Regions from separate parts of the Streptomyces sp. NPDC058289 genome, predicted to be linked through region 3. Evidence: predicted binding sites of a transcription regulator. Region 3 holds the regulator's gene; each other region holds the start of a gene.
The links. Region 3 encodes HrcA, which represses chaperone genes, less so after heat shock. Its sites were predicted from a motif close to TTNGCACTCNGNNNNNCNGAGTGCNAA; they were not measured.

Region 1: groES (co-chaperone GroES) is a predicted target of HrcA. The motif match lies at 1,767-1,793, and genes of this name have one in related genera.
Region 2: groL (chaperonin GroEL) is a predicted target of HrcA. The motif match lies at 1,459-1,485, and genes of this name have one in related genera.

The regions. Positions count from the first base shown of each region.
Region 1 is NZ_JBHVYI010000048.1:21,212-24,485, forward strand. Features, by position in the region: gene ACFVX6_RS23780 (sensor histidine kinase) at 1-673, opposite strand, end outside; gene ACFVX6_RS23785 (response regulator transcription factor) at 666-1,355, opposite strand; gene groES (co-chaperone GroES) at 1,937-2,245, shown strand; gene groL (chaperonin GroEL) at 2,382-3,274, shown strand, end outside.
Region 2 is NZ_JBHVYI010000062.1:4,231-7,504, forward strand. Features, by position in the region: gene thrC (threonine synthase) at 1-335, shown strand, start outside; gene ACFVX6_RS27650 (ubiquitin-like small modifier protein 1) at 373-651, shown strand; gene ACFVX6_RS27655 (cold-shock protein) at 1,076-1,282, shown strand; gene groL (chaperonin GroEL) at 1,651-3,273, shown strand.
Region 3 is NZ_JBHVYI010000121.1:11,305-14,578, forward strand. Features, by position in the region: gene dnaJ (molecular chaperone DnaJ) at 1-1,089, opposite strand, end outside; gene hrcA (heat-inducible transcriptional repressor HrcA) at 1,090-2,106, opposite strand; gene ACFVX6_RS36915 (MBL fold metallo-hydrolase) at 2,258-2,983, shown strand; gene ACFVX6_RS36920 (DUF3097 domain-containing protein) at 3,012-3,274, shown strand, end outside.

The DNA.
Region 1 (3,274 bases), on a different contig from region 3:
GCCGGTCCAGCTCGCTCCCGGTGACCGCCGCCAGCCCGGTGCGGATCGCGTTGACCGGGCGCAGCGCATGGCCCGTCACCCACCAGGCCAGGGCCGCCGAGAAGGCGATCAGCGGGGGCGCACCGGCCAGCAGGCCGAGCGCGACGGCCCGGTTGGCGTCGTCGACGTCGCCGAGCGCGGTCGCGGCGTAGACGGTGTGCGGGTCGTGCGCCCCCGGCGGCCCGGGCGCGTCCACGGCGACCACCACGCGCCGCTGTGCGCCGGGGCGCGCGGGCGGCAGGACGGCCGACCGCATGTCCCGGCCGGGCGCGGGGCTCAGCTCCGTGAGCTCCGGGGTGTCCTTCAGGTCCCCGCTGGTGGCCACGACCATGCCGGCCGCGTTCCGTACGAGGACCAGGTCGACCCCGCCCTCGGGCGCGGACAGCCGGCCCGGGATCGGGAGGCTCCCGGTGTCGTACTGGGCGGCCACCTTGCGCGCGGCGAGCTCGGCGCGGCCGGTGGTGTTCTCGATGAGGTTGGCGCGCAGCAGCGTGTAGAGCCACAGCCCGCCGGTGGCCAGGACGGCGGCCATCGCGAGGGCGGCGGCCGCGGCGGCGCGTGCGCGGAGGCTGCCGAGGCGGCGGGGCCGGCGCGGTGTGGGCCCCGGCGCGGGCCCCGGTCCGGGCTCAGCCACCGTCCGGGGCCATCCGGTAGCCGGTGCCGTGCACGGTGAGGATCGAGCGGCGGCCGAAGGGGGCGTCGATCTTCCGGCGGAGCGAGGAGACGTAGACCTCGACGATGTTCGGGTCGATGCCGTGCGGGCTGTCCCAGACCTCGTCGAGGATGTCCTGTTTGGCGACGGCCCGGCCCGGCTGCTCCATCAGGCAGCCCAGGACGCCGAGCTCACGGGCGGTCAGCTCGATCTCGTGCGTGCCCCGGCGGCAGCGGCGGCCCTCGGTGTCGAGGACGAGGTCGCCGGCCTGGAGGACGGCGGGCCGGGCGGCGCCGGCGGTGGCGGTGCGGCGGGTGAGCGCGCGGAGGCGGGCGGCGAGGACGACGAAGGAGAACGGTTTCGTCAGGTAGTCGTCCGCGCCCGAGTCCAGGCCCTCGGCCTCGTCGTACTCGCCGTCCTTGGCGGTCAGCATCAGCACGGGGGTGGCGACGTCGTGGGACCGCATCCGGGTGCAGATCTCGTAGCCCGAGAGGCCCGGGAGCATCAGGTCGAGGAGGACCACGTCGTACGGGCCTCCGGTGAGGGCCAGATCCAGGCCGCGGTGGCCGTCGTGGGCGAGGTCGACCCAGTGGCCGTCGGCGGAGAGGCCGCGCCGCAGTGAATCGGCGAGGCTGACTTCGTCTTCGACGACCAGGATCCGCATGCCCCAAGCCTCACATACCGGGCACCCGGCCTCTTTGACGCGGAGCTCGCCCCGCTGCGCCGGACTTCGTCTGGCGGTGGCGTGTCGGCGTGCCGCCACGGCCGCCTGGTGCGGGGGCCGGTGGGCGGGTGCGGCTGGGTCGGCCCTGCGGGGCGAGGTCCCCTACCCGCCCTTCGCCCGTTCCCGGGCTCTGCCCGGACCCCGGTCCTCAAGCGCCGGACGGCTGAAAAGACCCCGCGCGGTGCGGGCCGGCGCCGGTGAAAATTCAGCCCCGCCGGCGTTTGAGGCGCAGGGGTTCGGGGACTGGTCCCCGGCGGCGCTGCCGCGCGTTTCGGGGCCTCTGGGGTGCCCCGAGGGTGCGGGATCCGGGGTGCACACAGGCGGCCCCGGCTGCGAAACCAGCGGCGCGTTCTGGCACTCCGCTTGACCGAGTGCTAATCCCCGGAATAGTCTCGCGTCTGGCACTCGCCCCTGGTGAGTGCCAACACGGCGACAGGCGGATCCGGCACCCGCGACGACGGATCGACCCGGTCGCCACCTCAGACAATTAACCCCGGATCTCCGAAGCGGAAGGTCAGATCGTGACGACCACCAGCTCCAAGGTTGCCATCAAGCCGCTCGAGGACCGCATTGTGGTCCAGCCGCTCGACGCCGAGCAGACCACGGCCTCTGGCCTGGTCATCCCGGACACCGCGAAGGAGAAGCCCCAGGAGGGCGTCGTCCTCGCCGTGGGTCCGGGTCGCTTCGAGGACGGCCAGCGTCTCCCGCTGGACGTCACCGTCGGCGACGTCGTCCTGTACTCCAAGTACGGCGGCACCGAAGTGAAGTACAACGGCGAGGAGTACCTCGTCCTCTCGGCCCGCGACGTGCTCGCGATCGTCGAGAAGTAATCACTTCTCCAGTTTTGCTTTGAGCTACGCCCCTGGTCACCCCTGCTGATGCCGGGCGGCGAGGGGCGTAGTTCGTGTCTGACAGGCGGTCGCGGTGAGCGGCCGGGGATAGCAACGAGAGGGCTGAACCGCTCCCATGCCGAAGATTCTCAAGTTTGACGAGGACGCCCGTCGCGCCCTTGAGCGTGGCGTCAACAAGCTTGCCGACACCGTCAAGGTGACGATCGGTCCCAAGGGCCGCAACGTCGTCATCGACAAGAAGTTCGGCGCTCCCACCATCACGAACGACGGTGTCACCATCGCGCGTGAGGTCGAGCTCGACGACCCGTACGAGAACCTTGGCGCGCAGCTCGTCAAGGAGGTCGCGACCAAGACCAACGACGTCGCGGGTGACGGCACCACCACCGCCACCGTCCTGGCGCAGGCGCTGGTCCGCGAGGGTCTGCGCAACGTCGCCGCGGGTGCTTCCCCGGCCGCCCTGAAGAAGGGCATCGACGCCGCGGTCAAGGCCGTCTCCGACGAGCTCCTCGCGACCGCCCGTCCGATCGAGGACAAGTCCGACATCGCCGCCGTGGCCGCGCTCTCCGCGCAGGACCAGCAGGTCGGTGACCTCATCGCCGAGGCGATGGACAAGGTCGGCAAGGACGGTGTCATCACCGTCGAGGAGTCCAACGCCTTCGGCCTGGAGCTCGAGTTCACCGAGGGCATGGCCTTCGACAAGGGCTACCTGTCCCCGTACATGGTCTCCGACCAGGAGCGTATGGAGGCCATCCTCGATGACCCGTACATCCTGATCAACCAGGGCAAGATCTCCTCCATCCAGGACCTCCTGCCGCTGCTCGAGAAGGTCATCCAGGCCGGCGCCTCCAAGCCGCTCCTGATCATCGCCGAGGACGTCGAGGGCGAGGCGCTCTCCACCCTCGTCGTCAACAAGATCCGTGGCACCTTCAACGCCGTCGCCGTCAAGGCGCCCGGCTTCGGTGACCGCCGCAAGGCGATGCTCCAGGACATGGCCACCCTCACCGGTGC
Region 2 (3,274 bases), on a different contig from region 3:
CGCTGGCCATCGGCAACCCGGCGGACGGCCCGTACGTCCTGGACATCGCGCGCCGCACCGGCGGGTACGTCGAGGACGTCAACGACACCCAGGTCGTCGAGGCCATCAAGCTGCTCGCGCAGACCGAGGGCATCTTCGCCGAGACCGCGGGCGGCGTGACCGTCGGCGTGACGAAGAAGCTCGTCGAGAACGGGCAGCTCGACCCCACGCTGACCACCGTGATCCTGAACACCGGTGACGGCCTCAAGACCCTGGAGGCGGTGGCCGAAGGTGGTGGCCAGACCGCCACCATCCGCCCCAGCCTGGACGCGTTCCGCGCCGCCAACCTGGCCTGATCTCTCCCTCCCTGCACACCGGAAAGGCAGTAGCGCCATGAGCGTCAACGTCCGCATCCCCACCATCCTGCGCACCTACACCGGCGGCCAGGCCGAGGTCGCCGCCGAGGGTGCGACCCTCGAAGAGGTCATCCAGTCCCTGGAGGCCAGCCACCCCGGCATCGCCGCGCGCGTCCTGGACGACCAGGGCAAGCTGCGCCGCTTCGTCAACGTCTACGTCAACGACGACGACGTGCGCTTCGAGGGCGGGCTGCAGACGTCCACTCCGGACGGCGCCGGCATCTCGATCATCCCCGCCGTCGCGGGCGGCTGCTGAGGCTCGTCGGGCTTCGTGGGCCTTCGTAGGGCTTCGTAACACTTCGTAGAAACTGAATTCCCCCCTCCGTTACCAAACGGAGGGGGGAATTCTGCTTGGTTGGGCGCGGTAGGGTTGGGGAAGTCCCCTCCGCTGTTCTTGCCCGCCGCATATGAGCGGGTCGCGCGAGGGTTGACATTGAGTCAACATGCAAGTGCGCTATGGGTCGTTGGCGGCGTTTGTCCGGCCCGAGTTGCCCTGGAATATTCCTGGTTTTCACCCTATTTCAATCTTTTGGTGTGTCCAGAATTCTCGTCGGAATGACCTGTTGCAGACAGCAGCGGTGCGGATACATTCAGCCCCGGTCGAGGCGTTCCGGCGCAAGTTCTGACCCGGGACCGCGAAGTGCGGTCCTGCGCAAGGGCCAGTAATAGGGGAGTTAGGCATGGCTCAGGGCACCGTCAAGTGGTTCAACGCGGAGAAGGGCTACGGCTTCATCGCGGTCGACGGTGGTGCGGATGTGTTCGTCCACTACAGCGCCATCCAGATGGACGGGTACCGCACCCTTGAAGAAGGTCAGCGGGTCGAATTCGAGATCTCGCAGGGCCAGAAGGGTCCGCAGGCGGACATGGTCAAGCTCGCCGCCGGCTAGTCCGACCGCGATCGACCACCGACACGTACGCGGTCGCGCACAGCGGCCGCGCACGACGGCACAACGGCATATGTACGAGGGGCCCACATCCTGGACACGGGATGCGGGCCCCTCGTGCGTGGCGGCTCCGGAGCCCTTGCGGCGTCTGGGTGTTCATCCCGGGTTGCTCGAAGCCGCTTGCACTCGGGGGGGTCGAGTGCTAATCATTGGCGTTAGCACTCTCCGGGTGAGAGTGCTACTAAACGAGGACCGGGTCGGTGAGGCCCGCAGGGTCCGGTGGGAAGGAACCGCCGGGCACGCAGGCCGTCCGTCGCGGGCGCGGGCGCGGTCCGGGAGCAATCCACCGCTGTCCGGGAGGACCACTTCAGATGGCCAAGATCATTGCGTTCGACGAGGAGGCCCGCCGCGGCCTCGAGCGTGGGATGAACCAGCTCGCCGACGCCGTCAAGGTCACCCTTGGCCCCAAGGGTCGCAACGTCGTCCTTGAGAAGAAGTGGGGCGCGCCCACGATCACCAACGATGGTGTCTCCATCGCCAAGGAGATCGAGCTCGAGGACCCGTACGAGAAGATCGGCGCCGAGCTGGTCAAGGAAGTCGCCAAGAAGACGGACGACGTCGCCGGCGACGGTACGACCACCGCCACCGTTCTCGCCCAGGCGCTCGTCCGCGAGGGTCTGCGCAACGTGGCCGCCGGTGCGAACCCGATGGCCCTCAAGCGCGGTATCGAGAAGGCCGTCGAGGCCGTCTCCGCCGCCCTGCTGGCGCAGGCCAAGGACGTCGAGACCAAGGAGCAGATCGCTTCGACGGCCTCCATCTCCGCCGCCGACACCCAGATCGGCGAGCTCATCGCCGAGGCCATGGACAAGGTCGGCAAGGAAGGCGTCATCACGGTCGAGGAGTCGCAGACCTTCGGCCTGGAGCTCGAGCTCACCGAGGGCATGCGCTTCGACAAGGGCTACATCTCGGCGTACTTCGCCACCGACATGGAGCGCATGGAGTCGTCCCTCGACGACCCGTACATCCTGATCGTCAACTCCAAGATCGGCTCGGTCAAGGACCTGCTGCCGCTCCTGGAGAAGGTCATGCAGTCCGGCAAGCCGCTGCTGATCATCGCCGAGGACGTCGAGGGCGAGGCGCTCTCCACCCTCGTCGTCAACAAGATCCGCGGCACCTTCAAGTCCGTCGCCGTCAAGGCCCCGGGCTTCGGTGACCGTCGCAAGGCCATGCTCGGCGACATCGCCATCCTCACGGGCGGCACGGTCATCTCCGAGGAGGTCGGCCTCAAGCTCGAGAACGCCGGTCTCGACCTGCTCGGCCGCGCCCGCAAGGTCGTCATCACCAAGGACGAGACCACCATCGTCGACGGTGCCGGTGACAGCGACCAGGTCCAGGGTCGCGTCAACCAGATCCGCGCCGAGATCGAGAACTCCGACTCGGACTACGACCGCGAGAAGCTGCAGGAGCGCCTGGCGAAGCTCGCCGGCGGTGTTGCGGTCATCAAGGCCGGCGCCGCGACCGAGGTCGAGCTCAAGGAGCGCAAGCACCGCATCGAGGACGCCGTTCGCAACGCGAAGGCGGCCGTCGAAGAGGGCATCGTCGCCGGTGGCGGCGTGGCCCTGCTGCAGGCCTCCTCGGTCTTCGACAAGCTCGAGCTCACCGGCGACGAGGCGACCGGCGCCAACGCCGTCAAGCTCGCGCTGGAGGCCCCGCTCAAGCAGATCGCCGTCAACGGTGGTCTCGAGGGTGGCGTCGTCGTGGAGAAGGTCCGCAACCTGCAGATCGGTTGGGGCCTGAACGCCGCGACCGGCGAGTACGTCGACATGATCGCGTCGGGCATCATCGACCCGGCGAAGGTCACCCGCTCTGCCCTGCAGAACGCGGCGTCGATCGCGGCCCTCTTCCTCACCACCGAGGCCGTCATCGCTGACAAGCCCGAGAAGGCCGGCGCCGGTGCCGGCGGCGGCATGCCGGGCGGCGACATGGACTTCTGAT
Region 3 (3,274 bases):
GCCCGGAGCGAACTGGCCCATCGGCCGCTCCTCGCCACGCAGCTTGGCGAGCTGGCGCAGCAGGTCCTCCTGCTGCGGGTCCAGCTTGCCCGGGGTGGTGACCTCGACGTGCACGATCAGGTCGCCGCGCCCGCCGCCGCGCAGGTGGGTGACGCCGCGGCCGTGCAGCGGGATCGCCTGCCCGGACCCGGTGCCGGGCCGGATGTCGATCTCCTCCAGGCCGTCCAGCGTCTCCAGCGGGCACTTGGTGCCCAGGGCCGCCGCGGTCATCGGGATGGTGACCGTGCAGTGCAGGTCGTCCCCGCGGCGCTGGAAGGTCGGGTGCGGCAGCTCGTGGATCTCCACGTACAGGTCGCCGGCGGGGCCGCCGCCGGGGCCGACCTCGCCCTCGCCCGCGAGCTGGATCCGGGTGCCGTTCTCGACGCCGGCCGGGATCTTGACGGTGAGGCTGCGGCGGGAGCGGACCCGGCCGTCGCCCGCGCACTCGGGGCACGGGGTCGGGACCACGGTGCCGAAGCCCTGGCACTGCGGGCAGGGCCGCGAGGTCATGACCTGGCCCAGGAAGGACCGGGTGACCTGCGAGACCTCACCGCGGCCGCGGCACATGTCACACGTCTGCGCCGAGGTGCCGGGGGCGGCGCCCTCGCCGGAGCAGGTGGTGCAGACGACGGCCGTGTCGACCTGGATGTCCTTGGTCGTGCCGAAGGCCGCCTCGTCCAGTTCCAGGTCGAGGCGGATCATGGCGTCCTGGCCGCGGCGGGTCCGCGAGCGCGGTCCGCGCTGCGAGGACTGGCCGAAGAAGGCGTCCATGATGTCGGAGAAGTTGCCGAAGCCGCCCGCTCCGAAGCCGCCGGCTCCGCCGCCGCCCGAGGAGGACAGCGGGTCGCCGCCGAGGTCGAAGACCTGCTTCTTCTGCGGGTCCGAGAGGACCTCGTAGGCGGCGTTGATCTCCTTGAAACGCTCTTGCGTCTTGGGATCGGGGTTCACATCCGGGTGCAGCTCGCGCGCGAGCCGCCGGAATGCCTTCTTGATCTCGTCCTGCGATGCGTCGCGGCGCACGCCGAGAACGGCGTAGTAGTCCGTGGCCACTTACGACTCCGCCAGGATCTGTCCGACGTAACGTGCCACTGCGCGTACCGCTCCCATCGTTCCGGGGTAGTCCATGCGGGTCGGTCCGACCACGCCGAGTTTGGCGACTGCTTCGCCGCCCGAACCGTAGCCGACCGAGACGACGGACGTGGAGTTCAGTCCCTCGTAGGCGTTCTCATGCCCGATCTTTACGGCCATTCCCGACTCACTGGCCTCGCCCAGCAGCTTGAGGAGCACGACCTGCTCCTCCAGCGCTTCGAGCACCGGCCTGATCGTCAGGGGAAAATCGTGTCCGAAGCGGGTGAGGTTGGCGGTGCCGCCGATCATCAGCCGCTCCTCCGCCTCCTCGACCAGCGTTTCGAGAAGGGTGTCGAGGACGGCACGCACCGTCACCCGGTCCTCGTTCTCGAAGGATTCCGGAAGGTCCTTCACCAGCGGCGGCACGTCGGTGAACCGGCGGCCGACGACACGGCTGTTGAGGCGGGCCCGCAGGTCCGCGAGCGAGGCCTCCCCGAAGGGGGCCTGGCAGTCGACGAGCCGCTGCTCGACCCGGCCGGTGTCCGTGATGAGGACGAGCATCAGGCGGGCCGGGGCCAGCGAGAGCAGCTCGACGTGCCGGACGGTGGACCGGGTGAGCGACGGGTACTGGACGACGGCGACCTGCCGGGTGAGCTGCGCGAGCAGCCGCACCGTACGGCCGACGACGTCGTCGAGGTCCACGGCCCCGTCGAGGAAGTTCTGGATGGCCCGGCGCTCGGGCGTCGACAGCGGTTTGACCCCCGCCAGCTTGTCGACGAAGAGGCGGTAGCCCTTGTCGGTGGGGATCCGGCCGGCGCTGGTGTGGGGCTGGGCGATGTAGCCCTCGTCCTCCAGCACGGCCATGTCGTTGCGCACGGTGGCGGGCGAGACGCCGAGCCGGTGCCGCTCGGTGAGCGCCTTGGAGCCGACCGGCTCCTCCGTCCCGACGTAGTCCTGGACGATGGCGCGCAGCACTTCGAGTCTGCGTTCGCTGAGCATCGCGCACACCTCCATCGTTTCCGTCGTCCGTTGCTTCGACCGGCTCGGTCTGTTGGCACTCTGAGCGTTCGAGTGCCAGAGATCCCCCGGTCAGTGTACGGCGGGGTGGTACACCCCTAGCAAGGGCGGCCCGCCAAGGTAGCGTCGCGGCATGGACGTGCGTTGGGAAGAGGCGGGCTGGGAACGGCTCACCGAACGGACCGGCCGGCGACGCCTGCCGGTGTGGGACTGCACCGTGGGACTGGTGGTGGGCGAGGATTCCGCCCTTCTGATCGACCCCGGGTCCTGCCTGCGGGAAGGCGCGCTGGTGCGGGCCGAAGCGGAGCGGCTGGCGGGCCGGCGCGTGACCCATCTCGCATTCACACACGGACATTTCGACCACGTATTGGGCGGGGCGGCGTTCGCGGGGGCCGAGGTCTACGGTCCGGTCGGGCTGGACGCCCTGCTCTCCGTGAGCCGGGACGAGCTGCGGGCGGACGCGGTCCGGCACGGCCTGGCGGCGGTCGAGGCGGCCGAGGCCGCGGACCTGCTGGTGGTCCCCCGGCACCTGGTGTCGGGCGAGTGGACGCTCGACCTGGGCGGGGTGCAGGTGCTGCTGGCGAACGTGGGCCCGGGGCACACCCGGCACGATCTGGCCGTCTTCGTGCCCGGTGCGCGCGAGGTGGTCTTCTGCGGCGACCTGGTCGAGGAATCGGGCGAGCCGCAGGCGGGTCCGGACGCGGTGCCGCGGCAGTGGCCGGCGGCCCTGGACCGGCTCCTCGGCCTGGGCGGGGACGACGCTGTGTACGTGCCGGGTCACGGAGCGGTGGTGGACGCGGCCTTCGTCCGTGCCCAACGCGACACACTGGCGGCCCGTTTCGGCGTGTCGGACACCTGAGACGGCCCGCTCTCCTACCCTCGGCCGGATGCGTGAGTACTCCCCCGACCTGACCCCGCAGTGGAAGCGCGCCAAGCCGGTGCCGGAGGTGCCGGCCGATCCCGATCTGGTGGTCGAGGTGGCGGGTACGGACTTCTGCGGCGCGGTGGTGGCCTGCGAGGCGGGCACGGTCACCCTGGAGGACCGCTTCGGCAAGCGCCGCGTCTTCCCCCTCGAGCCCCGCGGTTTCCTCCTGGACGGCGCGGTGGTGACCCTGACCCGTCCGGTCCGGGGGCCGGCCGCCCCGGCCCG